2 regions of the Pseudazoarcus sp. NS20 genome follow, and region 2 is predicted to be linked to the other one. Evidence: riboswitches for the same ligand, from Rfam matches in the RefSeq annotation. Region 2 holds a riboswitch; the other holds the start of a gene.
What was found. A riboswitch is a leader RNA that binds a small molecule or an ion and turns the genes downstream of it on or off. The one in region 2 is predicted to bind S-adenosylhomocysteine.

Region 1 (15,783 bases), 380 kb from region 2:
CACGGGCTCTATCTTGGCGGCGTGTTCTCGGCCATCGGGGCTGGCCTGCCGGCTGGCATCGCGGCGCTCATCGTCGGCATGCAGCCCTTGCTCACCGCCTTGGGGGCGGGGTGGCTACTGGGCGAGCGCGTCGTCGGGCGGCAATGGGTTGGCCTCGCGCTGGGCTTCATCGGCGTGGCCATGGTGGTGGCCAGCAAGGGCACGGATGCGGCCTTTGCCGATCATCTCGGCGCCATGCTCATCCCGGCGCTGCTGGCGTTGGCCGGCATCACCGCCGGCACGCTGTACCAGAAGCGCTACTGCCCCAGCTTCGATCTGCGCACCGGCTCGGTCATCCAGTTCATTCCGGCGTTGGTGGTCACGGCGCTGGCCGCCTGTGCCACCGAAACCATGCACATCGAGTGGACCGGCGAATTCATCTTCGCGCTGCTGTGGCTGGTGGTGGTGCTGTCGCTGGGGGCGATCTCGCTGCTCAACGTTTTGATCCGCATCGGCGGGGCGGTGAATGTGGCCAGCCTGTTCTATCTCACGCCGCCCACGACGGCGGTGATGGCGTGGTTGCTGTTCGACGAGCGTCTGGCCGCGTTGGCGTTGGCCGGCATGGCCGTGGCCGTGGCCGGCGTATGGCTGGCGCGGGCGCGCTGAACACAGCACAATCCGCCCCATGACATCGGCCACCCAAATCACCGCCACGCGCATCCTGGGCCTCGATCCGGGGCTGCGCATCACGGGCTTCGGCATCATCGACCAGCTTGGCAACCAGTTGCGCTATGTCGCGAGCGGCACCATCCGCACCAAGGATGGCGAGTTGCCCGGCCGCCTCAAGACGCTGCTCGATGGCGTGCGTGAGGTGGTGGCCACCTATTCGCCCGATCAGGTCGCGGTCGAGAAGGTCTTCGTCAACGTGAACCCGCAATCCACGCTGCTGCTGGGGCAGGCGCGCGGCGCGGTGATCTGCGGCGCGGTGTCGTGCGATCTGCCTGTGGCCGAATACACGGCCTTGCAGGTCAAACAGGCGGTGGTCGGCTACGGCAAGGCCGACAAGCTGCAGGTGCAGCACATGGTGCAGCGTTTGCTGTCACTGGATGGCGACCCCAGCGCCGACGCCGCCGATGCGCTGGCCTGCGCCATCTGCCACGCCAACGGGTCGTCCGGCGCGCTCGGCGCATTGGTCGGTGGCCGGCGTGCCGGCCGGTTGCACGCGCTGCGCTGAGGCTCGACATGTCTCGCATGCTGGCGCTCGCGCTACTGTGCCTGCTGCTGGGCTACGGCTTCTGGGTCAGCCCGGATTTCAAGGAGATTGCCGCCGGGGTAGCCATCTTCCTGTTCGGCATGCTGGCGCTGGAGCAGGGCTTCAAGACCTTCACCGGCGGCACGCTGGAACGCATTCTGCAGTTCTCCACCAACCGGCTCTGGAAGAGCGTGCTGTTCGGCATGGCCGCCACCACGCTGATGCAGTCGAGCACGCTGGTGTCGGTGATCTCCATCTCCTTCCTGTCAGCCGGCCTGCTCGGGCTGGCGCAAGGCATCGGCATCATCTTCGGTGCCAACCTCGGTTCCACCACTGGAGCGTGGCTGGTGGCCGGCTTCGGCCTGAAGGTGGATATCGCCGCCTACGCCATGCCGATGCTGGCCTTCGGCGTGATGTTCATGTTCACCAAGTCGAACACGCTCAAGGGCCTCGGTCAGATTCTCGCGGGCGTGGGTTTTCTGTTTCTCGGCATCCACTACATGAAAGAGGCCTTTGAGGCCTTCGGCCAGTCGCTGCAGTTGTCCGACTACGCCGTGCCGGGCATTCGCGGCCTGCTGCTGTTTACGCTGTTCGGCATTGTCGCCACGGTGGTCATGCAGTCGAGCCACGCCACGCTGGTGCTCATCATCACTGCGCTGGCGGCACAGCAGATCACCTACGAGAACGCGCTGGCGCTGGCCATCGGCGCCAACGTCGGCACCACGCTGACGGCCATCGTCAGTTCGCTCGGCGCCAACGTGCAGGGGCGCCGCCTGGCCGGTGCACATCTGGTCTTCAACGTCGTCACGGGCTTGATCGCGCTGCTCTTCATCCGTTTTTTCATGGAGGCGGTGGAAGTGGGCGCCGGGTGGCTCGGTATCGCTGAGGACGACTGGACGCTGAAGCTGGCCTTGTTCCACACGCTGTTCAATCTGGCCGGGTTGGCGCTGATGCTGCCGTTCACAAAGCACCTCGTGACATGGCTGGAGAAGGCCTTGCCGCAAAAGCCGGTCAGCGTGGTCACGCCGAAATTCATCAGCCCGACGCTGCTCGAAATGCCCGACGCAGCGGTGGAGGCTGCGCGCAAGGAATTGCAGCACCTCTACGCCAACGTTTTCGACGTGATGGCGCTGGCCTTGCACACCGACCCGGCGCGTTTGCGCCGTGGTGAAGATCTGGCACTGCTGGAGCAGGCGCCGGAGCGCGTACGCCCCATCGACATCGACGATTACTATCAGCGCCGCATCAAGCCGCTGTACGGCGAGATTCTCGATTTTCTCGCGCAGATCCGAACGCAGGACGGGCAGGCCGCGCAGGCGTTCGCGCTGCGCAATGCCGGACAGCAGATGATCGAAGCGCTCAAAGACCTCAAGCACATGCAGAAGAACCTGCAGCGCTACCTTGGCGCCAACACGCTGCACCCGCGCGCCGAGTATGTGGCGCTGCGGCGCGATCTGGCGCTGCTGCTGCATGCCGTGCATCGCATCGGCAGCGAGCCAGAGGGTGATGTCGATGCGGCGCTCGCTCGCCTCAAGGCGCATGCCGCCAGCAGTGATCTGGCGGCCAGCGGCGCCATCGACACCTTGATGCGCGAACGCCGCATCGCACCTGAGCAGGCCAGCTCGCTGATGAACGACAACGCCTATGCGGTGGATATCGCAGACTGCCTGATCACCGCCGCACACCTGCTCTTTGCGCCGTCGCTGGCGCCGCACCCGCTTGAGCATGCTCTGCAGCCTATGGTGCCGTCGGCTTCGGGTGAGGCGCTGAACGCCGCCAAGTGAACAGGTGCGGGAACATCCAGTGGCATATCATTGTCTGCTAACGCTGCATGCCCGCTCGGGCATCGTATAACAATGGCTCGGGACACACCCGTAGCACTCAGGAGACGCCAACAATGAAAACCTGCTCCCAATTCGACAGCCTGATGCCGTCGGCCAAACTGAACCGACGCAGCTTCGTCACCACCATCGCGGCCGCCGGCTTTGCGCTTGCCGTTCAGCCGATTCACGCGCAGACCGTGATCACCACGGACGCCAACGGCCTGGATACGGGCGATGCCTCGATCGACGTCGAGGGCGGCAAGCTCCCGGTGTATTACGCCCGCCCGGAAGGCGGCAAAAACCTTCCCACCGTGCTGGTGGTGCAGGAGATATTCGGCGTGCATGAGCACATCAAGGATGTCTGCCGTCGCCTGGCCAAGCAGGGCTATCTGGCGATTGCCCCGGAACTGTACTTCCGCCAGGGCGACCCGCGCACCATCGACAACGTGGCCGAACTGCTGCAGGCCATCGTGAACAAGGTGCCCGACGCCCAGGTGCTGGCCGACCTCGACGCCTGCGCCGCGTGGGCCGCCAAGAATCATGGCGACGCCGACAAGCTCGCCATCACGGGTTTTTGCTGGGGTGGCCGCATCACCTGGTTGTACGCCGCACACAATCCAAAGCTCAAGGCCGGCGTGGCCTGGTATGGCCGCCTGGACAGCCCGCCGAGCGATCTGCAGCCCAAGCACCCGGTCGATCTCGCCGGCGAACTCAAGGCGCCGGTGCTGGGCCTGTACGGCGGTGCCGACCAAGGCATTCCGTTGCACGACGTCGAGTTCATGCTCGAAGAGATCGAGCGCGCCGGCGCGAATAGCGAGATTCACGTCTATCCCGACGCTCCGCACGCCTTCAACGCCGACTACCGCCCGACTTACCGCAAGGACGAGGCCGAAGACGGCTGGAAGCGCATGCTGGCCTGGTTCGAGCGCAACGGCGTGTGAGCTTCGCGCAATGAAAAAGGGCGGCTTAGGCCGCCCTTTTTCGTTTAGGGGCGCCAGCGCCCGATGATTTCCAGCCCGTCCCCGCGCGCCCGCGCCACCACCGCCTCACCCATCGATGGCACTTCGCCGGTCAGTGCGGTGATGTTGACCTGATGCGTCACCCACACCCAGGTCTGATCGGCCGGAACGTGTTGGAGCGCTGCCAGTGCATCGCGCGTCTGTTGTTCGCTGCTGCCTTGCCCGGCGAAGAAAGAGTCCAGCGGCTGCCAGTGCTCCACGCCCAGTTGCTCGCCGAAAGCCAGTTCGGCCGTATCGACGCAGCGGCACCATCGGCTGGTGCGTACCTGGGTCACCGGAATCTGCAGCTCGCGCAGGCGTTGCCCGAAGCGGCGCGCCTCGTCGCGGCCGGCGGCCGACAAGTTGCGCTGCGAAGCGCAGTCGGCCAGCGTGAAGCCGGGCGGGTCGCCAATGCCGGGGTCGGTGCGCGCATGCCGCAGGAGAATCACCACGCCGCCAGCGCGCATGCGCTCTTCAATACTTGTGGAATCAGCGGGCGCTTGTGCCACCGCCGGTGGTGCGGCCAGCAGCGCTGTGAGAAGCCATGTCCTGAGTGTTGTGATGTTCATGCTATGGGCCTCGTGGGGATGAGGCATAGAGGTGTGTCGCGGGAAGGGGTTCCCGTGTTTTGGGGTGAGTTCGTTGTGTATGCCTTGACTGGCCGGGACTCGCCCCGGCGGGCGACCTTCTTTCTTGTTTCACGACAAGAAAGAAGGCAAAGAAACGTGCCCCGCATCCGCGCCCCTTCGGGGTTCCCTCGCTCCGTGGGATTTCGCCGGCCGGTCCTGAACTCGCTGTCGCTCGGACAGCAGGACCGGAGTGCCCCGTCGAAATCCCCCTGCGCTCGGCGCTTCTGAGGGGAGGATGGGTGCGCGCGGAGCGGCACGTTTTCTTCGAGTAGGTAGGTTGGGCTTTGGGTTCGTTCTCAGTGCCATTCGGAAGCGTCGAGGTGCCTTGGGCACAACCGCTCTACCGTCATTGCGAGGAGCGCAGCGACGCGGCAATCTCGCAGCCTTTCCATATTGCACAGTCACTGGATTGCCGCGCTTCGCTCGCAATGACGGGTAGAGGCGCAGCGCCAACTGAAGAGGCTCCAGCCCCAACGCACGTCGTGATTACCCATCCCTTCTGAGCCGCTGAGCGTAGAGCGCTCACGGCGGGGATGTCCGGCCTTGCTGTTTGAGCCCGACCGTAGGGCGCAATAAGCGAAGCGCATTGCGCCGTATTGGCCGAACATCCGGCGGATTACGCTGCGCTAATCCGCCCTACGGGAATGGCTCTGCCATTCTGGAGGGCACCCCTTTCTGAGCCGCTGAGCGCAGAGTGCTCACGGCGGGGTCTTCCGGCCTTGCTGTTTGAGCGGAACGCGAGTTTGCAAGGCCGGCCGCCGGGAGTGCTCGAAGCGAAGGAACCCCGAAGGGGCGGCGAGGAGGGCGCGTTTCTTTGCCTACTTTCTTGCCGCGCAGCAAGAAAGAAGGTCGCCCGCCGGGGCGAAATCCCGGCCGGTCAAGGTCAATCAAATGAACTCGCGTCACACAACCGCAAACATCCAATCGCTGCCTAACGAACTGCACGCGCACAGGCAGCAGCCCGACAGACGTCGGGCGCACGGGAGGTGCTGAAGCCTCAGCCCTTCGCCAACCCCAGTCGGCGGCAGATTTCGATCGCCGGGCCGTCCTGGTTCATCGAGTAAAAGTGCAGGCCAGGAGCGCCATCGGCGATCAGGTCTTCGCACAGTTCGGTGACCACATCCAGCCCGAACGCGCGAACGGAGGCGGCGTCGTCGCCGAACGACTCGAATTTGCGACGCATCCAGCGCGGGATTTCGGCGCCGCACATGTCCGAGAAGCGCGCCAGCTTGGAGAAGCTGCTGATCGGCATGATGCCCGGCACGATGGGGATGTTCACGCCCAGTGCCTGCGCTTCGTCGACGAAATGGGAGTACGCGTCGAGGTTGTAGAAATACTGCGTGATGGCCGAGTTGGCGCCGGCGTCGACCTTGCGCTTGAAGGCCAGCAAGTCGTCGCGCGGGCTCTTGGCCTGAGGGTGCCACTCGGGGTAGGCGGCGACTTCGATCAGGAAGCGGTCGCCGGTTTCCGCGCGGATGAATTCCACCAGTTCGTTGGCGTAGCGGAATTCGCCGCTGGCTCCGGCGCCCGAGGGCAGGTCGCCACGCAGGGCGACGATGCGGCGGATGCCGCTTTCGGCGTATTCGTCGAGGATGGCGCGCAGCTCATTGCGGGTGGAGCCGATGCACGACAGGTGCGGCGCGGCCTCGCTGCCGCTGGCAGCGATTTCGCGCACGGTGTTGAAGGTGCGCTCGCGCGTCGAGCCGCCGGCGCCGTAGGTCACGGAGAAGAATTGCGGGCTCAGCGTATCGGCCAGGCGCTGGCGCACGCCGCGCAGCTTTTCGGCGCCCTCGGGGGTTTGCGGCGGGAAGAATTCGATTGAAAGTTCAGTGGTTTGCATGGTGCATCCAGTGGAAAAGGGGCGCTCTTTCGCGCGCCAGCGTGCCGCCGTCAAAAATCTTCAGGAGTGAGTGCAAGCCGCGTGTCTTTGGCCAGACGTTGAGAGGCTTTGGTGAGCGCTTCCGTGCCGCAGCGCACGCGGCCGGCAGCAAGGGCCGCCTGTGCCTGGGTGCGCGAAGCCACGAGCCCTTGCTGCACCAGTAGTGCGTCCACACGCATCAAGCCGTCGTCGGTCGCAGCGGCCGGCACGCGGCGGGGTGCTACGGCCGGGCGCTGGTTGCGGTTGTGGAAGGAATTCATCGACATGGCGCGTCAGCTGACTTCGATGATCTCGACCGGGTTGTCGTACACGTCGTGGCGCTTGTCGTAGAGCGGGATGGTGGTGCCGTTCACGCGGTTGTGCGTGAGGTTGTCGATGCTCACGTCGGCGATCACGATCTGCTCCAGGTTGGCCGTGCCTTCGGCGGCAATGCCATCCCGCGCAAACGGAAAGTCGGACGGCGTGATGATGCTGGCCTGGCCGTAATGCACGCCCAGCCCCTGCACCGGCAGGTTGCCGACGGTGCTGGTCATGGCGACGTACACCTGGTTTTCGATGGCGCGTGCGTGGCAGCAGTAGCGCACACGCAGAAAGCCCTGGCGGTCGTCGGTGCACGACGGCACGAAGAGGATGTCGGCGCCGGCTTCACAAACCATGCGTGCAAGCTCGGGGAACTCGATGTCGTAGCAGATCAGGATGGCGATCTTGCCGTAGGGCGTGTTGAACAGGCGCAGTTGGTCACCTGCTGCGGTGTCCCACATCTCGCGCTCCCAGCGCGTGCGGTGGATCTTGTCCTGCTCGAAGATCTCGCCTTCGGGGCTGAACAGATAGGCCGTGTTGTAGAGCTGCCCGTCGCGCATCGTCGGGTGGCTGCCGCCGATGAGGTACACGCGGTGCTCCTGCGCCAGCTCGCGCATCAGGTCGAGGTAGCGCGGCGTGTAGTCGTGCATGTTGCGCACGGCTTCCGGCATGTCGCGCGTGTCCATGAACGACAGCAACTGCGTGGTGAAAATCTCCGGCAGCAGCACGAAATGCGGGCGGTAATCCCCCGCAGCCTGCATGACGAAACGGCACTGGTTCTCGAAACCCGACCAGTCGTGGATCTGGCGCAGCAGATACTGCACCGCGGCGATGCGTACGATCACAGGGCAATCTCCTCGGTTGTCCGGGTGGGGGCGCCCGGGTCGTAGTCAGGGTTGAGCCACACGATGAGCGATGCGTTCCCCAGCGACTCGCTGTCGTCGGGCAGGTAACCATGCACGATGCCACAGTAGCTGAAGCCCTCGTGCAGCTGGAAGCCCAGCACCGGGTCGCTCAGATCGCCCCAGATCACGCGCTTGGCGTATTCCTCGGCGGTCATGCGGTCGGCGAAGCGGTGGTAGCCCGGCATGCGCCCGCAGGCGATGATGCGCTTGAGGTTCATCTGCCGGCACAGGCTGCGGCGCCCCTCGTACAGAGCGTGGCCCACGCCGCTCCCGCGCAACTCGGGGTTCACGAACACCTCGGCGCCGTACAGCGTGCGGCCCATCGGGTTGTGGCTGCCGAAGTGGCCGCCGTCGGTGATGTCATCCCAGGTGTGGTGCTCGCCCCAGTCGTCCCACAGCACGATCAGCGAACTTGCGCAGCCGGCAAATTCGCCATCGACTTCGGCAATCAGCTGCCCTTGCGGAAAGACCTCAAGCTGATGACGCATCTGCTCGGCGGACCACGACGGAATGTCGGGGTACACGCGCTGCTGCAGCGCGATCAGCGGTTCGATGTCTTCCGGGCGGGTGTGTCGTACCGTGGCCAGACTCATGTTCATCCTCGTGAAACCGCGCCCGACGGTGGCCGGGCGCGGGGGCTCATCAGTAGCGGTAGTGCTCGGGCTTGTACGGGCCTTCCTTCGGCACGCCGATGTAGGCCGCTTGCTCGCTGGTGAGCTCGGTCAGTTGGGCGTTGAGCTTCTTCAGTTGCAGGCGCGCGACTTTCTCGTCGAGGTGCTTGGGCAGCGTGTACACGCCCACCGGATAACGCTCGGGGTGCAGGAACAGCTCGATCTGCGCAATCGTCTGGTTGGCGAAGGAAGAGCTCATCACGTAGCTCGGGTGGCCGGTGGCGCAGCCCAGGTTCACCAGGCGGCCCTTGGCCAGCAGGATGATGCGCTTGCCATCCGGGAAGATCACGTGATCCACCTGCGGCTTGATCTCTTCCCACTCGTACTGCTCCAGCGCGGCGACTTCGATCTCGTTGTCGAAGTGGCCGATGTTGCACACGATGGCCTGATCCTTCATGCGCTTCATGTGGTCATGCGTGATGACGTGGAAGTTGCCGGTGGTGGTCACGAAGATGTCGCCGTGTTCCGCGGCGTACTCCATGGTCACTACGCGGTAGCCTTCCATGGCGGCCTGCAGTGCGCAGATCGGGTCGATCTCGGTCACCCATACCTGTGCCGACAGGGCGCGCAGCGCTTGCGCCGAGCCCTTGCCGACGTCGCCGTAACCGCACACCACCGCGACCTTGCCGGCGATCATCACGTCGGTGGCGCGCTTGATGCCGTCGACCAGCGATTCACGGCAGCCGTAGAGGTTGTCGAACTTGCTCTTGGTCACCGAATCATTGACGTTGATGGCCGGGAAGCGCAGCTCGCCGCGCTGATGCATCTGGTACAGGCGATGCACGCCGGTGGTGGTTTCTTCCGTCACGCCCTGGATCTTGTCGAGGCGTGTGGAGTACCACTTCGGATCGGCCGACAGGCGGCCCTTGATCGAGGCGAACAGCTCGCGCTCTTCTTCCGAGCCGGGTTTGGAAAGCACCGAGGCGTCCTTCTCGGCGCGCGCGCCCAGGTGCAGCAGCAGCGTAGCGTCGCCGCCGTCGTCGAGGATCATGTTCGAGTAGCCACCGTCGGACCACTCGAAGATGCGGTGGGTGTAATCCCAGTAATCGGCCAGCGACTCACCCTTGACGGCGAACACCGGCACGCCGGTGGCGGCGATGGCCGCTGCGGCGTGATCCTGCGTCGAGAAGATGTTGCACGAGGCCCAGCGCACTTCGGCGCCCAGCGCGGTCAGGGTTTCGATCAGCACCGCCGTCTGTATGGTCATGTGCAGCGAGCCGGTGATGCGCGCGCCCTTGAGGGGTTGCGATGCCGCGAACTCTTCGCGGATGGCCATCAGGCCCGGCATTTCGGTTTCCGCGATGCGGATTTCCTTGCGTCCCCAGTCAGCCAGCGACAGGTCGGCGACGACGCAATCTTTCAGATCGGCCACAACAGTCATTTGAAGCTCCATGCTTGGAGCCAGGCGGGGAGGGGTGATGCGATGCGTGCTCACCCGTGCAGCCCCAACCCGGCGGGTTGGACAGGTGAGCGCGGTTGTGGCGATGCCGTATCAAGCGGCTTCCGAGCCTGGGGCCGGGCGGAAACCCGACGCCTTGCAGCGCTCCTCGGAACGTCGCGAAGTATACCGCAGAGCGGGGCGGTGGTCAGCCGCCGGCTGAGTCGCGCCCGGTGCGCCCCTGATGGCGCATCAAACTGACGATCAGCGCGATCACGGTGATCGGCATGACGTAGCCCAGCATCGCCGTCGAGAAGGCCGGCACGATGGGGTGGCTCTGCGCCGACAGCACCAGCCAGGCGGTGTAGGCCGCGTAGTAGCCGATGAACACGCCGCCTTCCCAGCGCGAGATTTCGCTGTTGGTGAGCATGATGGGCACGCACGCCAGAGCCACGGCCAGCATCACCCACAAGTCGAAGCTGCGTGCCGCTTCCGACACTGGAATGCCGCCGGCGTTGACCAGCCCCGTGGCGCCGATCACCGCGAAGATGTTGAATATGTTCGAGCCCACCACGTTGCCCACGGCAATATCGCGCTCGCCGCGCAGGGCAGCGACGATGGAGGTGGCCACTTCAGGCATCGACGTACCAACCGCCACCACCGTCAGGCCGATCACCAGATCACTGACGCCGAAGGCTTGGGCAAAAACAATGGCCGAATCGACCAGCCAGTTCGAGCCCACGACCAGACCCACCAGCCCGACCACGATCAGCCCGAGCTGCACGCTCCAGTGGCGATCCCAATTCGAGTCAGCCGGCATCTCGGCGGCGAATTCGTCGGCCAGTTCGCGCGATGCCTGACGCGACTGACGGATCAGGAACACCGTGTAGCCGACGACCAGCGCGAACAGCGCTCCGGCTTCAATCCGCGTGATGGTGCCGTCGAGCGCCATCACCACCATCAGCACCGAGGCGCCGATCATGATGGGGATTTCCTGCCGGATGATCTGCTGATTCACCAGCAAAGGCGTGATCAGCGCCGAGATGCCCAGAATCAGCAGAATGTTGGCGATGTTGCTGCCCACCACGTTGCCGATGGCCAGATCCGGGGTGCCGCCAAGCGAGGCGCCCACCGACACCGCCAGTTCAGGGGTACTGGTGCCGAATGCCACCACGGTCAGGCCCACCACCAGCGGCGATACGCCGAACGACAGCGCCAGTTTGGAGGCGCCGCGAACCATCAGTTCGGCACCGACCACCAGTGTGGCCAGGCCAAGAAGGAAAAACAGAGCGTGCGTGAGCATGATGGAACCGGAGGTGTGGATGGTGTGCGGGCCGCACGAGGCAATCGCCCGTACGGCCCGTTTCGGTGTTGCCGATTATAGCCAGCGAGGCGCTTTTTACAGACCCGCATCCGCACGCAGCGCGGCGGCTTTGGTGGTGGCCTCCCAGGTGAACTCCGGCTCGTCGCGTCCGAAGTGGCCGTAGGCAGCCGTCTTCGAGTAGATCGGGCGCAGCAGGTCGAGGTCCTGAATGATCGCCTTGGGTCGCAGATCGAAGTGGCGACTCACCAGCTCGGCAATTTTCTCGTCGCTGATGCGGCCGGTGCCGAAAGTGTTCACCAGCAGGCTCACCGGTTTGGCCACGCCGATGGCGTAGGCCACCTGGATCTCCGCGCGCGAAGCCAGGCCGGCAGCAACGATGTTCTTCGCCACCCAACGGCCGGCATACGCAGCCGAACGGTCGACCTTGGACGGATCCTTGCCCGAGAACGCGCCGCCGCCGTGGTGTGCCGCACCGCCGTAGGTGTCGACGATGATCTTGCGGCCGGTCAGGCCGGCGTCGCCGTGCGGGCCGCCGATGACGAAGCGGCCGGTGGGGTTGATCAGGTAGCGCACCTTGTCGTGCAGCAGCTCTTTGGGCAGCACCGGCTTGATGATTTCCTCGATGACCGCCTCGGTGATCTGTGCGTGCGTCACGTCTTCGGTGTGCTGCGTCGACAGCACCACCGTGTCGATGCCCACCGGCTTGCCGTTCACGTATTTCACCGTCAGCTGGCTCTTGGCGTCCGGGCGCAGCCACGGCAGGCGGCCGTCCTTGCGCAGCTCGGACTGGCGCTGGACGATGCGGTGTGCGTAGTAGATCGGCAGCGGCATCAGCGCTGGCGTTTCGTCGCAGGCGTAGCCGAACATCAAGCCCTGGTCACCCGCACCCTGGTCAAGGTCGAGGCCCTGGCCTTCATTCACGCCCTGCGCGATGTCGGCGGACTGCGTGTTGATGGCCGTGAGGATGGCGCACGATTTGTAGTCGAAGCCGGCTGCGGAGTCGTCGTAGCCGATGCGGCGGATCACGTCTTGCGCCACTTCACGGTAATTCACGTGGGCCGACGTGGTGATTTCGCCCGAGATGACCACCAGCCCGGTCGATACCAGGGTTTCGCACGCCACACGGCCGCGCGGGTCGCTTGCAAGAATGGCGTCGAGCACGCCATCGGAAATCTGGTCCGCTACTTTGTCGGGGTGGCCTTCGGATACCGATTCCGAGGTGAAAAGAAACTCAGTGCTCATTCAAAGACTCCCAAAAACAAAAATCCCCGGTTGCTCCGGCGAGGCCGGCTCCGGGGATTCGAGCGGCGACGCTTTAGCAGAATTTGGTGCCGCGCGCGTTGCGCTGCGGCGTTCGCCCTGCAAGTTGTCGTGTTAACTCGGCGATGCGCAATAATATCGCGGTTTCGGTTGCGGTCAAATCGGGATATCTTCGAGCCTGAAGTTGCCGCCAAACTATTCGAGCCCATGCCTCTCTCCCTGCCTGTTCCTGATTTCCCCTGCCGAATTGCAACCCCCGTGCCCGAGGCCGGCGCATGAAGGGAAAGCTGCTGATTGCCTTGCTGTGGCTGCTGCACTGGTTGCCGTTGCCGATTCTGGCCTTCGTCGGCAGGGCGTTCGGCTCTGTGCTGTATCACACCGTGCGTGGGCGGCGGCGCGTGGTGCAGGTAAACTTGGCGATGTGCTTTCCCGAGCTCAATGCGGCCGAGCGGCGGCGTTTGGCCAAAGACCATTTCAAGGCACTCGGGCGCAGCCTGCTGGAGCGCGGCCTGCTGTGGTGGGCCAAGCGAGAGCGCCTCGAGCGCATCGTGCGGGTGGAAAACGCAGAGGTGATCTCGCGCCTGCTGGCCGAGGGGCGGCCGGTGCTGCTGCTGGTGCCGCACTTCGTCGGGCTGGACGCCGGCGGCGCGGCGGTGGCCATGCAGTTCGATTCGGTGTCGATTTACGCCCGGCAGAGCGACCCCACGGTGGACCACTGGCTGCACCACGGGCGCAGCCGCTTCGGTGATCAGATACTGCTGGCGCGTGATGCCGGCCCGCGCGCAACCGTGCGTGCCATGAAGAGCGGCCGCCCGTTCTATTACCTGCCGGACATGAACTTCCGCACCAAGGATTTCGTGTTCGTGCCGTTCTTCGGCGTGCCCACGGCCACCATCACCGGCCTGTCACGCCTGTCCAAGCTGGCGGGCGCCGCTGTGGTGCCGTGCCCCACGCGCATGCTGCCCGGCGGCAAAGGGTATGTGGTCGAGATCGGCGAGGCGTGGGACAACTTCCCCACCGATGACCCGCTCGCCGACACCGCCCGCATGAACGCGTGGATCGAATCCACCGTACGCACCATGCCCGAGCAGTATTACTGGGTGCACCGCCGCTTCAAGACACGCCCGCCGGGTGAGAAAAAGCCGTACTGAAGAGGTCTCTCAGGTCACGTCAGAGCGTGCTTTTCGGCTGCCCGTAGTCCGCGAAGCGCTCAATCACATCGGCCATCTCCGCATCGCCCAGCAACACCGGAGCGCCCAATTGCAGCACGCGCCAGTACTGTTCGCACAGCGTTTCAAGCTCTATCGCGATGTCCAGCGCATGCGTCGGGTCGCGCCCGAAGGCCAGCATGCCGTGGTTGGCCAGCAGGCATGCGGTGCGCCCCTGCAGCGCCGTCTGCACGGCGTCGGAGAGTGCTTGCGTGCCGAAGGTGGCGTAAGCGGCGCAGCGCACGCTGCTGCCGCCAAAACGCGCAATCATGTAATGGAAGGGCGGGATTTCCAGCCGCTGACAGGCCAGTGCCGTGGCAAACGGCGAGTGCGCGTGCAGTACCGCACCGGCCTCGGGGCGGTGGGCATAGACGTCCAGATGCATGGGCCACTCCGACGACGGCGCCCGCGCGCCGTGCGCTGCGCCCTGCTCATCGACGAAAACCATGTCTTCGGGCGTGCATTGCTCGGCCTTGAGCCCGGTCGGGGTGATCAGCATGCCGCCCGGGCAACGCACGCTGGCGTTGCCCGAGGTGCCGACGTTCAGCCCGGCCGCGGTCATGCCGCGCGCGGCCTCAAGCAGGTGGGCGCGCAGTGCATCCGGCGGCGCGGTGTTCTCAAGCATGAGCGCCTCCGGGGCGGTTGGCGGCAAGTTCGCTCGGGCGCCATACGCCGGTTTCGGTGATGAGCGCGTCGATCAGGCGAGCCGGGGTCACGTCGAAAGCCAGATTGGCGGCGGCAACCTCAAGCGGGGCCAGGCGCACCTGCACAGCCTTTCCCTCTGCATCCACGCCCGAAATGCAGCGCACCTCCTCCACGCTGCGCTCTTCGATGGGAATCGCGGCCCCGTCCCCAGCGGCGAATTCCACGGTGGAGTACGGCGCAGCGATCCAGAACGGCACCCGGTTGTCGCGCGCGGCCAAGGCCTTGAGATAGGTGCCCACTTTGTTGGCCGCGTCGCCGTTGGCCGCCACGCGGTCGGCGCCGGTGATCACCACGTCCACCTCGCCGCGCGCCAGCAAGATACCCGCCGCGTTGTCGACCACCAGCGTGTGCGGCACGCCGGCCTGGCGAAGCTCCCACTCTGTGAGCAGGCCTTGGTTGCGTGGCCGGGTCTCGCTGACCCATACATGCATGTCCACGCCTTGGGCATGGGCTTCGAAAACCGGTGCCAGTGCCGTGCCCGCGCCACAGGTGGCCAGCCAGCCGGCGTTGCAGTGGGTCATCACGCGCACCGGGCCGCTGCGCTGCGCCGCAATGCGCGCGAGCAGCGCAGCGCCGTGTCGGCCAATCGCCGCGCAGGTGTCATGGTCGTGCTGCTGAATGGCCTCGGCCGCTTGCCATGCCGCCGCCAGCCGCTGTGCCGGGGCTATTGGCTGCAGATGCGCGCGCATGCGCTCGATGGCCCAGTGCAGGTTCACTGCCGTGGGCCGGGCGGCGCCCAGAACCCCGCAGGCGTATTCGAGGTGCGCATCGTCGGTGCGCTGGCGCAGGGCAAGGGCGATGCCGTAGGCCGCCGTAACACCGATCAGCGGTGCACCGCGCACCTGCATGTGGGCGATGGCGTGCGCGGCTTCTTCGAGTGTCTCGATGCGCACGCGCGAAACGGCGTGAGGCAAGCGCGTCTGATCGAGGGCGATCACGGCGTCGCCGTCGCGCTCCAGGGTGGGTATGGGCTGGCTGAATGGCATGGGCGAGATTCTAACGCCGCGCCACGCGCGCATCGCATGCGGGCCGGGTGTCGTCAGCGCCGCGCAAAACACGCTGCAGGCTGCGTGCTAAACTCGATTCCGCCTTCATTTCGGGTAATTCAGTCGTGCGCCTGTTGCTGATTCTGATTCTTGTGCTGGTGATTGGCTGGTGGGCCAGTCGTGCTCTCGAGCGCCGCTCCCGGCGGCCGAAGCCGGCCCGCAAAAAGGCCGCCCCCGAACGCATGCTGGCCTGCGATCACTGTGGCGTGCATATCCCCGAGGGAGAGGGTGTGCGCAGCGAGGCAGGCTTTTTCTGCTGCGACGAGCACCGGCGGCTCGGCAACAGCCGGCAATGACCGCTCCCGCGTCTGCGGCCAATAACGACGCGCTGCGCGCCGCGCCGCGCCGCATCTTCAACGTCTTCCGTCTGATTGTTGCCGGCTTGCTGGTGGTGGCCGGCAATCAGCTTGGCCTGGGCGGCGAACA
Region 2 (15,783 bases):
CACGCGCAGACCGTTGTCGGTGACGCCGCCAACGGCAGTGATCACATCCGTGAGTTCGCCGCCGGCGTAGGTGGATTTGAGGTCCACGTTCAAAGTACCGGCCAGGCCGGCCGTGCCGCCCACCGCAAGCGTGCTGTAACTGGCGGCGCTGGCCACGGCGATGTCCATCGAGCCGCTGGCGCTTTGCTCGAAATTGCCCCCCACGCTGCTGGCCACCACCGAGCCCGTGCCGGCGTGGTTGCTCAAGCTCGCGCCCTGTTTCAGGACGAGCTGGCCGGCGTTGCTGAAGTTCGCCAGGTTGCCCAATTGCAGGTTGCCGATCGCCAAGCCACCTGAGCGGTTTTCAACATCTACGGCAGTCCCGCTCGCCACCAGGAATGAAGTGCCTGAGCTGGCAATGGTGCCGCTGTTGATGACGCTGCCGGCGCCGGCAGAGTTGACGCGGATGCCCACACTGCTGGTGTTCAGGGTGCCGCTGTTGATGATGTCCACGACCCCGCTGCTGGACTCGGCCAACAACCCTGTGAGCGCATCGATGCGCCCGGCATTGAGAATGCTGATCTCACCTTGGACGCTGGCTGCGGCCATGCCGGCATCCCAGCCAGCACTGATGACGCCGTTTGAAGTGTTGGTGGTCGTCACGTTGCCGCCACCTGTGGTGAAAGCACTGATGCCGTGGAAATCCGGGCTGGCCTGGGCGAGGTCGGGATCGCGGGTTGCCGTGATGCTGCCGCTGTTGGTGACCGTAACGTCGCCGCTGCTGCCGCTGGCAACCACGGCATCAAAGTGGTCGGCCACCACGGTGCCGCTGTTGGTGATCTGGGCGCCACCATTGGCGGACCAGGCAACCAGGCCCTGGCGAGTGGTCGAACGAACGTTGCCTTGGTTGTCGATCACGGCGGTACCGTGATAGTTGATGGCCCGCGCGCCGGCCTGGTACGCATCCACCGCCCCCAAGTTGGTGATGCTCACAGCCACCGGTGTCAGGCTGCTCGTGCCGCCGTCGGCATACAGGCCTCGGCCAGAGCTGACAGTCACCGAGCCTCGGTTGGTGACTGAAACAGGGCCATTGTTGGAAGTGGCGGTGATGCCGTCGGCACTGGCGCCGAGGCTGAATATGCTGGCTGCGCTGTCCACCACAATGCTATTGCTGGTGCTCGTGTCGTTGCTCTCCGACCGCAACCAGACCGCGCCGAAAGGCCCGGCAGAGGTGAGGCTCACCCCTGAGCCGATCTGCAGATGGGCGTCCCAGCCGGGCTGAGAAGAGTACATGAACACCGCCGGGTAATCGCTGCGGTTCAGCACCGTGCTGCCGTTGATGATCAGGCTTTGCGCGAATGGGCCGTCGGCGGAAGGGGAGCTCAGCACCGAAACCGAATCTGCCGTGGTATCCGTCACCGTCAGCGAAGATGCTCCGCTCCCCCCAAGCATCTGAATATCGTTGGCGGTGCAATGGATTGACGACACATTGCCGGACGTCGTGCAGTTCGGAGCGGCCACGGCTGCGCCACAACTCAGCACGAAAAGGGCTTGAGCGACATGCAGGCTAAGGCGTCGCATCGGGAAAGGGGTGCTGACGGTGCGGTTCATGGGGACATCCTGGCGGTCGTTTCATTCGGCGGGGAGCGAAGCACGCGGATCATGACAAAGGCGAAAAGGCTTGTCATGCATTACGCACGGCAAAGCGCGGCAATGTTCACGCCGCCCCGCCTGTCACCCGGGCAAACCACGCCTGTATCAACCCCGCCCGATAGAAGGGCACCGGCGCATCAAAACCGCCCGCCGCAATCAGCGCCGTGGTCTCGGCCGGCGGAAGTACGGCCACATCCTTTTGATAAGCGGTGCGCATCTGCTCAACGGCCTCAGGTGCGATTCCCGCGCCAGACATCATTCGACACCACACCGCCAACTGATCGTCGTACTCCGCTGAATGGATATCCGCCGACAGATCGGAACTGGCCAGCACGCCGCCCGGCTTCAAGCGCGCGGCGATCTGCCCGAAGAAGTCGATGCGTGCATCACGATCCAGAATGAACTGCGACACCAGAAAGCAGGTGGCCGCATCGAATGGCCGAGTGTCCGTCAGCGAATCCAGAAAGCCTTCGTGAAACGCGCAGCGATGCGCAATCCCCGCCGCTTCGGCCTTGGCCCGGCACACCGCCAGCATTGCGCCAGACGGCTCCACGGCCGTAAACGTCCAATCCGGAAAGCGGCGGGCGAGATGCAGCATTTCCGCCCCGGTGCCCGCTCCAACGCACAGCACCCGCGCATCGGCCGGCAATACGGCAAACACCGACTCCAGCAAGAAATGCAGCCCTTCTCGAATGGGCGCGGTGCGCTCCCACCGCTGGTCATAAACAGCCGCTTGCTGGTCGAAGAGGGTTTTGATTTCGTCGTTTTGCACAAGACACCTTACTGAAATAACGGCCGACGGACGGAGACTCAGGGGGCGATCTGCGCAAGCAATTCGCCGTGGCACATGATGAAGCAGGCATCCGGCTCAGCGCCCCATTGCCGCCATGCGCTGATGATCGCGGCAATGTCGGCATCGCCCAGCCCCTGCTCTTTGGCTTGCCGGGCGAACACCTCACCCGCACACCGATTCGCCTGTCCGTTGCCCCACCAACTGCATGCTTCAGCGTCTGCATAGCTCCAGACGGATGCCGTGATGCGCGCAGACTCCATGCCCGCCGCCTGCGCCCAGGCGCGCAAGCGGCGCCCCGCATCCGGCTCGGCCCCGTTGGCGCGGGCAACCGCACGATGAGTGCGCCGCCATAACTCCAGCCCCGGCAACTCCGGGTACCAGCTCATGCCCGCGTAATCGGCATCACGCGCAGCAACCCACCCACCCGGCTTGCACACCCGCGCCATTTCCCTGAGCGCCGCCACCGGGTCGGTCAGATGCTGCAACACCTGGTGCGCATGCACCACGTCGAACGACGCATCCTCGAACGGCAGCGCCATCACATCCGCCAACTGAAATTCCGTGGCGGCATCACCGCGCGCCGCGGCCTCGGCCCGCGCCACCTGCAACGGTGCCTCGACGTTCTCGATACCCACGACCTTTCCCGGCGCAACGATGCGCGCCAGATCAAGCGTGATCGTGCCCGGCCCACAGCCCACATCCAGCACGCTCATGCCCGCCGACAGATGCTTCAGCAAATACGCCGCAGAGTTCGCCGCCGTGCGCGCGCCATGCGAGGCCAGGGTGCTGACTTCGTGGCCGTGGGTGTAACGGCCGTGACTAGATGAGTTCATGCGTTTTGAAGGGAGCGTTATCAAAAAAGAAAGGCTCGGGATTCAACCCGACCCCGAAAGAAGCCAAGTATGAACCCCAAGCCAAGCAGCAACCACCCTCAACCTCCGCGCAAAGCCAGCACGACATACTTCACGTAGGGCGCAATAAGCAACGCGCATTGCGCCGTATGTACAATCTCCCAAAAAACCAAACGTCATTCTCGAAGGCTCTCATGCCCGACTACCGACGCGCCTGGCACCCCGGCGGCACATGGTTCTTCACCGTCAATGCCCTTCAACGGCACAACAACAACGTGCTCACCCGCCACATCGACATTCTGCGTGAAGAAGTCCGCGCGGTGCGCCAACGCCACCCGTTCATCATCCATGGCTGGGTCGTGCTGCCGGAGCACATGCACTGCATCATCGAACTCCCACCGGGCGACACCGACTTTGCAACCCGCTGGCGGCTCATCAAAGCCGGCTTCTCAAAGCGACTGCCAATCGTCGAGCGCCGCTCAGCCGTGCGCACCGCGCGCGGCGAACGCGGCATTTGGCAACGACGTTTCTGGGAACACCTGATTCGCGACGCAGCAGACTATCAAGCACACATGGATTACCTGCATTTCAACCCGGTCAAGCACGGTCACGTCGAACAGGTCGCTGACTGGCCGTACTCTACGTTTCACAGGCTGGTGAAGAGGGGTGTGTATCCCGCAGATTGGGCCGGCAGCAGAGAAGCCGACACGTTGGAAAAGCTGGATTGACGCCTGAGCACCACCCACCCCGTAGGGCGCAATAAGCAACGCGCATTGCGCCGCATGGGCAGCATCACCGTTCGCGCCAACACTTCATCCGGCGCAATGCCCTGCGGTTATTGCGCCCTACGCGGGCTAGACCTTGTTGTTGTGAGTAAGAAATCAGTGACTCTGACCCCATTGATCCCTAACGTAGAAGTGAGCGGCCAGCGCCGCTTTTCGCGCAGATCCGCTCGACTGCCGGGTTATGCCTCGCGGAAAACACGGGCCGTCTCATCAATTGCAGCTCTTGCAATTGCCGGATAAGAGAGAACGTCGATTTCTCTCGCAAGATGATGGGGCATCCGACTTAGCGCAAGTGACTGCTGTGCATCGGCTGCCTCTTGCCAATATTTGTCGTTTCCATGCTCAGGCAATATGGCGGCTACAGCGAACTTTCCAGCCTCTCCATCGACATTAAGATAGTGGGTGACCTTCGAAAACTCGAAAAGCTTTTTGTCACGAGTGGCAATCCAGCAATCTTGGGGTACTCCGTCGAGCCCTTTGGTTTGCGCCACATTGGCAAAGTTGATGAGCGTTAGATCGCAGGCGCCATTAAATGCCACTGCCATCGCCTCATCGTAGGTATGAACGGCCTTGTTATCTTTCGTCTTAAGGAAGTTTGCGCGAAGCAGCCTTCTCAGCCGAATTGTCTCTATAGCGGCGGAAGGCGGTTCAGCGAAACAGTATTTGGCGATTTCAATTTCCTTGACGCTCAACATATCGAGGTCGTCACTAAGTCGACGGAGAAACTCTTTGAACTTTTGGATTGGTTTCCCGGAAAAACTCTTGTCGATAACGTTCAAGTAAAGAAGGGCGGCGAACGGGATTGCTAGAAATGCTTGAGCGACCGGATCGAGATCAAGATAGCCGTAGTCGCTATCTTTCCCAACAAAAGTCGTATGAATGCAATTGGGGGTATCAGTAAAGGACGGCAAGTGCTTAGCGCAGAATGCCTCGAAGTTCCAGCGGGATTTTTCGGCAAGCGCGGGAGGCATTTCGTCAAAGGCCCTTCCTGGCGATAAACAAATACTCTTGGGGGGGCAGCGGCCAAGGAGGTCAACGAGATTGTGCAGGCCATACTGCTTGAGTAGCGAATTCTTATTTCCACCCTTCACGACTCGCTCCATCGAAATCAGGACATTCGTATCAAGAACCAATGTCGTCTCGATACCGAGAGATGCATTAACTGCGACGAGAACCGGATTGAGAACTGGTTCTGCATCCTCTGAGCGGCTCGGTCGGAAGAAGTAAGTTCTTGGGTTAAGTTCAGCCACGGAAGTGGGGGTCAGTGCGATGGTTAAGGGGCATAACGCCTGAATTAAGCCGCGCCACGAAGTGGCGTCGGCTTGAATGAATTGTTAGGTGCTAAAGCCGTAGAACGCGCAGATTGCTGCGGCAAGAATATTGCCCGCGGCGGCTTTCGTTACTTCCCATGCGGTCGTTCCGGCCTTACCCATCATTGACCCAACCCAACCGCTCACCTTTGGTCCCCACTGGCGCTTAGTCAGCTCCGCAGAGGAGGAGTCACTCTCTATTGCGCTCTCCAAATCCGATAAGTCTGCTTGCTGCACGCCAACGTTGCGGAGCTCCCGCAGCAACGATTGGACATCGCCTCTGTTGACTGAATTCGTGATGTCGCGGATTGACCCGCTGCCAACTACGATCGTTGCGTTGTCGCCGAAAACCGCATTTCTGAAAATGTCATTCGCCCCAACGCTTTCTGCTTTGTTGCGCACATCTTTCTCCGGGGTGTCTGCCGGGATCTTGTCAGATATCTTTAGGCAGAACTCTAGGAGGCGCGAACGAACCTCCGTTAAGATGCCCTGGCCGGCGCCGATCCCGAATCTTCCCCATGCCTGTTGAACGTAGTATGTGTCGGAGAGAGGCTTGGATAGCAGCCCCATAGCCTCAGACGGGATTGTGACCGCGATATTGTCTTTCTGAGCCCAATCTTCGATTGCGGATACGCTATCCGTTACCCGATTCGTTGTCAGCTTTTCACGAATATCTGGGTCAAGATGGTGGGTAGGAAGCGTCTGGTTGTTGTAGTGATAGTAGCCATTGGTTACGTGGCCAACGAGTGTCAGATGAAGGACGCGGTAGGGCGGCACTTCCGCGCCATTCGGATAGCCCCGAAGCTCATGCTCAACCCAGCGGCCGAGTTGTTCGTCTCCAAGACGATGTGCAAGTATCTGCGCCTTGATTAGTGCAGATTTCAGACTCGCGTTGTCGTCACCGAGTAGGTCAATCAGGTCCTCGAGTAACTTCATCTTGGCACCTAACGTGTTCTAGACAGCAGCGCTGCTGCGTATGCGGGACAGCTGACAAATAAAACCAGCGACTCGTCATGCTCATTTGTCATTGTATTACCGACTTCCCCGCTATGCTTTTATTATGAACAATACATACACAGCGGCCAAAGCCACCACGCCGTTCGACAACGCAGCGACTCACCCACCCCGCTTGCTCGACCAGCTTCGCGAACGCATCCGCTGAAAGCACTACAGCATAAGAACCGAGCAAGCTTATGTCCATTGGGCACGTTCGTTTATTCGTCACCATGGGCTTCAGTCCGCGTAGGGTTCAATAAGCAACGCGTATGGCGCCGCATGTTCCGGCTGGATATTGGCATGTCGACCCACACGCCACAACAAGCAATCGTCATGAATCTAACAAAAAAGCCGCGGCAACCTCACCAATTTGAGATTGCCGCGGCCTTCGGCCTCGCAATGACGACGAGGCGCGTTACGCGCTTTGGGTGCAGAGGATTACAACAACGGCGCCAACCACCGCTGCGCTTCCTGCCCGGTCATGCCCGTGCGCGCCGCCCAGTCATCCAGTTGATCCCCGGCGATCTTCGGCACGGCGAAGTAGTGGCTTTCCGGGTGGGCGAAGTAGAAGCCCGACACGGCTGCGGTGGGCAGCATGGCAAAGCTCTCAGTCAGCGTCATGCCGGCGTTGTGGGGAGCGTCGAGCAGTTTGAAGAGGTCGCCTTTGACGGTGTGGTCCGGGCAGGCGGGGTAGCCGGGCGCGGGGCGGATGCCGCGGTAGGCTTCCTTGATGAGGTCTTCGTTGGGCAGAGCTTCGTCGGGGACGTAGGCCCAATGCTCTTTGCGCACGCGCTCGTGCAGCCATTCGGCGCAGGCTTCGGCGAGGCGGTCGGCGATGGCCTTGAGCATGATGGCGTGGTAGTCGTCGTGCTCGGCTTCAAACTTTTCCAGATGCGGTTCGATACCGATGCCGCCGGTGCAGGCGAAGGCGCCGATGTAATCAGGCACGCCGGAATCTTTATCGGCGATGAAGTCGGACAGGCACCAGTGCGGTTTGCCTTCCGGGCGCTCGTGCTGCTGGCGCAGGCCGTGCCAGGTCATCAGCGGTTTGTCGCGCGCTTCGGTCTCGTAGATTTCGATGTCATCAAAGCCCACGGTGTTGGCGGGGAAGAGGCCGAATACGGCGCGGGCCTGCAGCCATTTGCCCTGCACGATCTGGTCGAGCATGGCTTGGCCGTCTTTGAGCACGTTGCGTGCGGTTTCGCCGACGATCTCGTCGTCGAGAATCTTGGGGTAGCTGCCGGCGAGATCCCAGGTCTGGAAGAACGGCGCCCAGTCGATGTAATCGACCAGCGCTTCGAGCGGCACGTCGATGGACTGGATGCCAAGTTGCGCGGGCTTGGGCGGCACGTAGCCCTCGACGCTGTTCCAGCGGTAGCGGTTGGCGCGGGCGGCTTCGAGCTTGACGAGCGCGAGGCCTTTTTTGTTGGCGTGCTGCTCGCGGATTTTCTCGTAGTCAGCGGCAAGCTCGGCCTTGTAGGCGGCGCTCTGCCCTTGCGACAACAAGGTGGTGACGACGCCGACGGCGCGTGATGCATCCGGCACATACACCACGGCGTTGTCGTAGTGCGGAGCGATCTTGATGGCGGTGTGGGCGCGGCTGGTGGTGGCGCCGCCGATGAGCAGCGGCAGGTCGAAGCCTTGGCGCTTCATCTCGGCCGCGACGTGGCTCATTTCTTCCAGCGACGGGGTGATGAGGCCGGACAGGCCGATGGCCTGGGCGCCGTGCTCTTTGGCTGCGGACAGAATCTTTTCGCACGGCACCATCACGCCGAGGTCGATGACCTCATAGCCGTTGCAGCCCAGCACCACGCCGACAATGTTCTTGCCGATGTCGTGCACGTCGCCCTTCACCGTGGCCATGATGATGCGGCCCTTGCTGGTGGAGCCGGTGCGCAGCTTTTCGGCCTCGATGTAGGGGATGAGGTGGGCCACAGCCGTCTTCATGACGCGAGCGGATTTCACCACCTGCGGCAGGAACATCTTGCCCGCGCCGAAGAGGTCACCGACCACGCCCATGCCGTCCATCAGCGGGCCTTCGATGACCGCCAGCGGCGGCTTGCCTTCGGCTTCCAGGCGGGCGCGCACTTCTTCGGTGTCGCCCACGACGAATTCGGTAATGCCTTTGACCAGCGCGTGGCTGAGACGCTGCTCCACCGGCCATTCGCGCCACGCCAGATCGGGGCCGGATTCCTTGGCCTTGCCCTTCACGGACTGGGCCATTTCCACCAGATCATCACCCGCGCCGGGGCGGCGGTTGAGCACCACGTCTTCGACCACTTCGCGCAGCGCGGGGTCGAGGTCGTCATACACGCCGAGCATGCCGGCGTTGACGATGCCCATGGTCATGCCGGCCCGGACGGCGTGATACAGAAACACGGTGTGGATGGCCTCGCGCACGGGCTCGTTGCCGCGGAAGCTGAACGACACGTTGGACACGCCGCCGCTGGTCTTGGCGTACGGCAGGTTGGTGTGAATCCACTCCACGGCCTGGATGAAATCCACGGCGTAGTTGTCGTGCTCTTCGATGCCGGTGGCAATGGCGAAGATGTTGGCGTCGAAGATGATGTCTTCGGGCGGGAAGCCCGCCCCACCCTCTTCAACAGGCGCGACCAGCAGCTTGTAAGCGCGCTCGCAGATTTCGGTCTTGCGCGCGAACGTGTCGGCCTGGCCTTTCTCGTCGAAGGCCATGACGATGGCGGCCGCGCCGTACTGACGGCACAGGCGCGCCTGGCGCAGGAACTCGTCCACGCCCTCTTTCATCGAGATGGAGTTGACGATGCCCTTGCCCTGGATGCATTTCAGGCCGGCCTCGATCACGTCCCACTTGGACGAATCGATCATGATCGGCACGCGCGAGATGTCGGGCTCAGTGGCGATGAGCTTGAGGAAACGCTCCATGGCCGCCATGGAGTCCAGCATGGCCTCGTCCATGTTGATGTCGATGACCTGCGCACCGTTCTCCACCTGCTGGCGGGCCACGGCCAGCGCATCGTCGAAACGGCCTTCCAGAATCATGCGCGCGAAGGCACGCGAGCCGGTGACGTTGGTGCGCTCACCCACGTTGACGTACAGGGTGTCCGGCCCGACGTTGAACGGCTCCAGGCCTGACAGGCGCAGCTTCTTCTCGATTTCCGGCACGCGGCGCGGCGTAACACCTGCCACGGCATCCGCCACCGCCTGGATGTGCGCGGGCGTGGTGCCACAGCACCCGCCGACGATGTTCAACAGGCCGGCACGCGCCCATTCGCCGATGGCTTCGGCCAGCTCTTCGGGCGTTTCGTCGTAGCCGGTGGGCGCCAGCGGATTGGGCAGGCCGGCGTTGGGATGGGCCGACACGTAGGTGTCGCAGATGTTGGAAAGCTCTTCGACATACTGACGCAGCTCTTTGGCGCCCAGCGCGCAGTTGAGGCCCATGGAAATCGGCCGCGCGTGCGACAGCGAGTTCCAGAACGCTTCGGCGGTCTGGCCCGACAGCGTGCGGCCGGAGGCATCCGTGATGGTGCCGGAGATCATCACCGGCAGGCGCTGCCCGAGGTCGGCGAAAAGCTTTTCCACCGCGAAGATGGCGACCTTGGCATTGAGGGTGTCGAACACCGTCTCGATGAGGATGATGTCGGCCCCGCCCTCGACCAGCGCCTTGGCCGAATCGTAGTAATCGTCGAGCAGCGCTTCGAAACTGATGTTGCGGAAGCCGGGGTCGTTCACGTCCGGGGAGATCGACAGCGTGCGCGAGGTGGGGCCCAGCACGGCGGCCACGAAGCGCGGCTTGGCGGGGTCTTTGGCGGTGTATTCGTCGGCGATTTCGCGCGCCAGACGCGTGCCTTCGAAGTTGATTTCCCAGGCGAGGTCTTCCAGACCGTATTCGGCCTGCGACACGCGCGTGCCGTTGAAGGTGTTGGTCTCGATGATGTCAGCGCCGGCATCGAGGTAGCCGCGGTGGATTTCGGTGATGACTTCGGGGCGCGTGATGACCAGCAGGTCGTTGTTGCCCTTGAGGTCGCGCGGGTGCGCCATGAAGCGGTCGGTGACGCCCTCGCCGCGGTACTGCCGCTCGGTGAGCTTGTATTGCTGAATCATCGTGCCCGTGCCGCCATCGAGCACGAGAATGCGTTCAGCCATCAAGGCGCGGAGTTCTTCGGTACGGTCGGGTTGCATGCGTCTTCTTACCTGCGGCGGGTGATAGGCCGGAAGGCGCGCTGCAAAAGCAAACGGCGCGACAAATCCGGCAGGGGATTTGCGAGCGCCGTTGTTCGGTTGCCGAGCCTGGCCCGGCGACGTGGTTTCGTCAGCGGCGGGTCGCAGCGCTCCTCAGCAAGCCGCGCAGTTTACCGGGTGCTGCGCCTTCATGCAAAACAAGCGCTTACCCGCCATGCCGCAGCCGCTCACCAACCATAATGTCCGCGCCAACCGAACCGCGGTGAGCCGTAGCCGTAATAACTGAACGGATACGGCCGGTAGCCGTATCCGTAGCCCAGGCCGTAGTGAAATCCGGGGCCGAACCAGCCGAAATCGCCGGGGTCGTTGTAATACTCGTAGGTGTAGCTGGTGCGGTCGACCTTGCCGTCGATGAAATGCACGTTGAAGTACGTGGCCATGATGCCCGGATAGGGGTTAGGCACGTTCCAGTCCCAAACCTCTTCCTTCATGCGTTCGAAGCGCTGGATGCTGCGCTCGGTGCCGAGCGTGCGCTGCACCTCTTCCACCGTCATGCCCACTTTCACGCGGCCATGGTTGCGCGATTCGAGCGCGTCGTACTGCTCGACGATGCGGCCGTTGGCATCCACGGTGTACATCCAGCAGGTTTCGCCGCGCGGCTGGGTCGCGTATTCGAGCGTACGGGTGCCGTCGTCGTTCTTCCAGATGCGCGTGGGCTGACCGCGCTTGGTGAGCAGATCGTTTTCGTAGTCAAAGCGGGTCTGAAAGCTCGCGCAGCCACCCAGTACGACGGCCGCCAGCAACAGGATGAGCCAGGGAAACAGTCTTGTTTTCATGATGTACCTCGCAATTCCGAAGCGGCCGGCAGGTGCACCCCGCCGGGCCCTTACGGCGACAATCTGGCGCGTGACCAGTTGCCGTCTTCGCCCAGCGACCACGCGAAGCGGTCATGCAGACGGGACGAGCGACCCTGCCAGAATTCCCAGTAGTCCGGCACCAGCCGGTAGCCACCCCAATGCGGCGGGCGCGGCGGCTTGAGGCCGAACTTCAATCCGTACTCGGCCGCACGCGCCACGATGACGCCGCGGTCGGCAATCGCCTCGCTCTGGTTCGAGGCCCAGGCGCCGATGCGATGCGTAAGCGGGCGGCTCTCGAAGTAGGCATCGGACTCTTCTGCCGACACTTTCTCCACTCTGCCTTCGATGCGCACGACGCGCTCCAGTTCAACCCAGTGAAACTGCAGTGCGGCAAACGGGTTGGCTTCGAGCTCACGGCCCTTGCGGCTGTTGTAGTTGGTGTACCAGACCACGCCGCGGCGGTCGAAGCCCTTGATCAGCACGATGCGCGACGACGGGCGGCCGTCGGGCCCGACGGTGGCCACCGTCATGGCGTTGGGCTCGGGCAAGCCTTTTTCCATGGCCTCGGCGAACCACTCTTCGAAGTGGACGAAGGGGTCGTCACGCACTTCATGGTCTTCGAGCTGACCCAGCTCGTAGCTCTTGCGCAGGTCGGACAGCGGGGGTTGGGACATGGTGCACTCCAGACAGGTAGCGCCGTGGACAGGCAAGCGCGCACGGCGTTTCAATCACAGAATGATAAGCCAGCCGGCTTGCCCCCGCCGCCACGAACGGGAAGAATCGCGTCTTCACTGCGGGAAACTCCGGCCGATCTGCGTATCGGCCGCCCGTTGGCGGCGTGACTGCCAAACCCACCGCTTCGGCGGACTGTAAGCCCCGGCGCATCCCGCACCGGGGCGGCTGACCGGCCGCGTGGCCGGTCTTGAATTCGGGAGCTTCAAATGTCCATTCGATCTGCCTCGCGCAGAGGTTTCATGCTGTCCGCCATCGCGCTGGCCACCCTCAGCGTATTCGGCGCCGCGCCCGCCTTCGCGCAGAAGGCCCCGGCCAAACTGATCATCACCGCCATTCCCGACGACGGCGACGCCGACCGCATGCGCGAGAACTTCGGCGCGCTGGCAAAGTACCTGGGCGAAGCGGTGGGCATTCCCGTCGAGTACATGCACGTCGAAAACTACGCCGCCAGCGTGACCGCACTGGCCACTGGCCGCGCGCACATCGCCTGGCTGGGCGCGGTCACCACGGCGCAGGCGCGCATGCAGATGCGTGACGGCATCACCATTCTGGGCTGCCGCGACATCGACAAGGGCTTCGTCAGCTATTTCATCGCCAACCCCTCTACCGGCCTGAACAAGGTGTCGAACCTCGGCGAACTGGCCAAGGCCGCCTCTGGCAAGGGCTGGAGCTTCACATTCGGCAGCAAGAGCAGCACATCGGGCCACCTGATGCCGCGCAGCTACTTCCAGGATCAATCCGGCACCACGCCCGAGAAGGTGTTCCGCACCGTGGCGTATTCGGGCAGCCACGACGTGACCATGCGCATGGTGGCCGACGGCACGCACCAGGTCGGCGCACTCAACTACGCGTCGTGGGACAAGGCCGCGGACGACCTCAAGGCCAAGGCGCCTATCGTGTATGTGACGCCGGAATACACCAACTACGCGCTGACCGCCCGTGCCGACCTCGGCCCGGAGCTGCTCGGCAAGCTGCGCACCGCCCTGCTGGCACTCGACGCCAAAGACCCGAACGGCGCCAAGGTGCTCGGCTACCTGAAGGCCGGCAAATTCATCGAGGCCGATATCTCCGAATGGCAGGGCTATGTCGATCTGCTGCAGTCGGGCATCGACATCGGCGGCTGATCGCACCGGCAAGCTGCTTGGCTCTCGTAGGGCGAATTCGCGAAGCGTACTCCGCCGTATGTGCCCTCAATGCGGCGCAATGCCCTTCGGTTATTGCGCCCTACGAGACATCACCTTCAGGACACGTCGCATGACAAGCCCACTCCCCGTCCGCCTCGCGGACGCATCCGTAGCCTATGCCGGCCGCACCGTGCTGGACGGCATAACGCTGGACGTGGCGCCGGGCGAGCGCGTGGCCGTCATCGGCCCGTCGGGTGCCGGCAAGACCACGCTGTTCCGACTCATCGCCGGGTTGGTCAAACCGGCGACCGGCGAAGTGCACACGCTGGGCCGCGACACCCGCCACCTGAGCGGCGGCACGCTGGCCGGACTGCGCCGCGAGTTAGGCTTTCTGCAGCAACAGGACAACCTCATCCCGCAACTGCGCGTGGTGCACAACGTGCTGATGGGTCGGCTGGGCCACTGGTGGCTGCCGCGCGCGCTGCTGTCGCTGCTGTGGCCGCAGCAGATCGATCTCGCCCGCGCCGCGCTGGCACGCGTGGAGCTGGCCGACCGGCTGTGGTCGCTGCCCGATGAGTTGTCCGGCGGGCAGCAACAACGCGTGGCCGTGGCACGGCTGATGGTGCAGCAACCCCGGCTGGTGCTGGCCGACGAGCCGGTGAGCGCACTCGACCTGCGCCTGGGGCGCGAGATCATCGGCCTGCTGTGCGGGCTCGCCACGCAGGAAGGTGTGACGCTGGTCGTCAACCTGCACACACTGGACTTGCTGCAGGGCAATTTCGACCGCGTGGTGGCGCTGCGCAACGGGCAACTCTTCTGGCAAGGGCGCCCCGAAGCGCTCACGCAGGATCTGCTGCGCGAGCTGTACGGCGCCGAATACCGCGCGCTGCATCTCGACGAAATGAGCCTGCCGGCATGAGCGCACTGGCGCTGCCGGGCGCGCACACACGGCAACGCCCGTGGAGCCATTTCGTGGCGCTGTTGGCCGTGTTGCTGGCCGTGGGCGCGTCGTTCGTCGCCACCGAATGGGACTTCGCCGCGCTGACCGACCCTGAGCGTCGTGCCGCCGCGGCCGGGCGCATCGGCGCGTGGCTGACGGCGCTGGCTGCGCCCGACCTCTCTTCCGAATTTCTCGCCCGTGCGTGGGAATTGACGCTGCAGACGCTGGCCGCCGCCACCTTCGGCACCGCGCTGGCGGTGGTGCTGGCCGTGCCGTTGGCGATGGGCGCGAGCCGCGCCGTGTGCGTGGGCGAAGAGCGCGCCCGCGGCGCGTGGCGCCACGTTCCGCTGCGCTCGCCGGCGGCCTTGCTGTGCGCGCTGTGCCGGCTGATTCAGGACGTGCTGCGCGCGGTGCCGGACTTCGTGTGGGCCATCATTCTGGTGGCGATGATCGGCCTCGGGCCCACCACGGGAGCGCTGGCGCTGGCACTCAACATCACCGGCATTCTCGCCAAGGTGTACAGCGAGCTGTGGGACAGCGTGCCCGAAGAGCGCTACGCGCAGGTGCGCGGGCTGGGCGGCGGGCGCATCGCCACCTTTCTGTACGGCATACGCCCGCTGGCCTCGCGCAACGTGCTGTCGTTCACGTTGATGCGCGCCGAGTGCGCCATCCGCAACGCGGCGGTGATCGGCGCGGTGGGCGGTGGCGGGCTGGGTGCCGAGATCTGGTATCAGATCCGCTTCGGCGCGTGGGACAAGGTGGGCACGCTGATTCTGTTCACCCTGCTGCTCACACTCACGGCGGATCTGGCCAGCAACTACATTCGCCGCCAACTGCGCGGCGACCCCAACCGCGCCGCGCCGGCCGCCTCGTGCCTGGTGGCCGGGGTGGTGGAGAACACGTCGCCAGTGCGCGCACCCAACGCGCCGTGGTGGGCGGCGGGCTTTGTCTCGGCAGTTGTGGCGTGGTCGGTGTGGTTCATGGGCTGGGGCAATCGCGACGCCGACGGTGCCGCGCGCAACCACCTTGCACCGTTGGCCGAACTATTCACCGGCGAGGCGTGGGAGCGGCTGGCCTTTTTCCAGCGCTTGCTGTCACCGCAGCTCGACGCGGAATTCGTGCTGCGCGTAGCGGAATCCGCGCTGATCCCGCTGGCCATCGCGGTGGTCGGCACGGTACTGGGCACGGCCGGAGCAATCGCCATCAACCGCGCGCACTCGGCGAGCTTCCAATGGCATGCGCCGCGCTTCAGCGGCGAAACGCCGGGGCCGCTGCGCCGGCTGTGGCGCAGCACCGAGCTGGTGCTGGCACGCGGCACGGCGATGGTGTCGCGCGGCGTGCCGGAGGTGATGTGGGCATTTCTGTTCATCGCCTTTTTCGGGCCGGGGCTGGTGGCCGGCACGCTGGCCATCGCGGTGCATACTTTGGGCGTGCTGGCGCGCGTGTTTGGCGAGACGGTGGACAACCTGCCGCTGTCGCGCTTCGAGGCCGTGGGCGGCGCCTCGCGCACGGTGACGTGGGGCGCCGTGGCCGTGCCGGTGGCCTGGCGCGACTGGATGACCTACACCTTCTTCCAGTTCGAGAGCAACGTGCGCGCGGCAG

Region 1: it holds a riboswitch for S-adenosylhomocysteine, as region 2 does, so the genes downstream of both, ahcY (adenosylhomocysteinase) here and metH (methionine synthase) in region 2, are expected to answer to the same signal.

The regions. Positions count from the first base shown of each region.
Region 1 is NZ_BAAKIY010000001.1:1,188,544-1,204,326, forward strand. It holds gene AC6H0W_RS05380 (DMT family transporter) at 1-645, shown strand, start outside; gene ruvC (crossover junction endodeoxyribonuclease RuvC) at 665-1,213, shown strand; gene AC6H0W_RS05390 (Na/Pi cotransporter family protein) at 1,222-3,015, shown strand; gene AC6H0W_RS05395 (dienelactone hydrolase family protein) at 3,129-3,995, shown strand; gene AC6H0W_RS05400 (histidine phosphatase family protein) at 4,040-4,621, opposite strand; gene metF (methylenetetrahydrofolate reductase [NAD(P)H]) at 5,679-6,521, opposite strand; gene AC6H0W_RS05410 (S4 domain-containing protein) at 6,572-6,826, opposite strand; gene AC6H0W_RS05415 (carbon-nitrogen hydrolase family protein) at 6,833-7,705, opposite strand; gene AC6H0W_RS05420 (GNAT family N-acetyltransferase) at 7,702-8,358, opposite strand; gene ahcY (adenosylhomocysteinase) at 8,408-9,817, opposite strand; S-adenosyl-L-homocysteine riboswitch at 9,898-9,991, opposite strand; gene AC6H0W_RS05430 (calcium/sodium antiporter) at 10,023-11,117, opposite strand; gene metK (methionine adenosyltransferase) at 11,214-12,380, opposite strand; gene AC6H0W_RS05440 (lysophospholipid acyltransferase family protein) at 12,674-13,549, shown strand; gene AC6H0W_RS05445 (class II aldolase/adducin family protein) at 13,569-14,231, opposite strand; gene mtnA (S-methyl-5-thioribose-1-phosphate isomerase) at 14,224-15,297, opposite strand; gene AC6H0W_RS05455 (PP0621 family protein) at 15,423-15,653, shown strand; gene AC6H0W_RS05460 (sensor histidine kinase) at 15,650-15,783, shown strand, end outside.
Region 2 is NZ_BAAKIY010000001.1:807,865-823,647, reverse strand. It holds gene AC6H0W_RS03860 (autotransporter family protein) at 1-1,590, opposite strand, end outside; gene AC6H0W_RS03855 (class I SAM-dependent methyltransferase) at 1,697-2,404, opposite strand; gene AC6H0W_RS03850 (methyltransferase domain-containing protein) at 2,443-3,258, opposite strand; gene AC6H0W_RS03845 (REP-associated tyrosine transposase) at 3,249-4,004, shown strand; gene AC6H0W_RS03840 (hypothetical protein) at 4,241-5,311, opposite strand; gene AC6H0W_RS03835 (AbiTii domain-containing protein) at 5,396-6,307, opposite strand; gene metH (methionine synthase) at 6,806-10,525, opposite strand; S-adenosyl-L-homocysteine riboswitch at 10,602-10,686, opposite strand; gene AC6H0W_RS03825 (hypothetical protein) at 10,753-11,361, opposite strand; gene pdxH (pyridoxamine 5'-phosphate oxidase) at 11,412-12,056, opposite strand; gene phnD (phosphate/phosphite/phosphonate ABC transporter substrate-binding protein) at 12,324-13,241, shown strand; gene AC6H0W_RS03810 (phosphonate ABC transporter ATP-binding protein) at 13,372-14,160, shown strand; gene AC6H0W_RS03805 (PhnE/PtxC family ABC transporter permease) at 14,157-15,783, shown strand, end outside.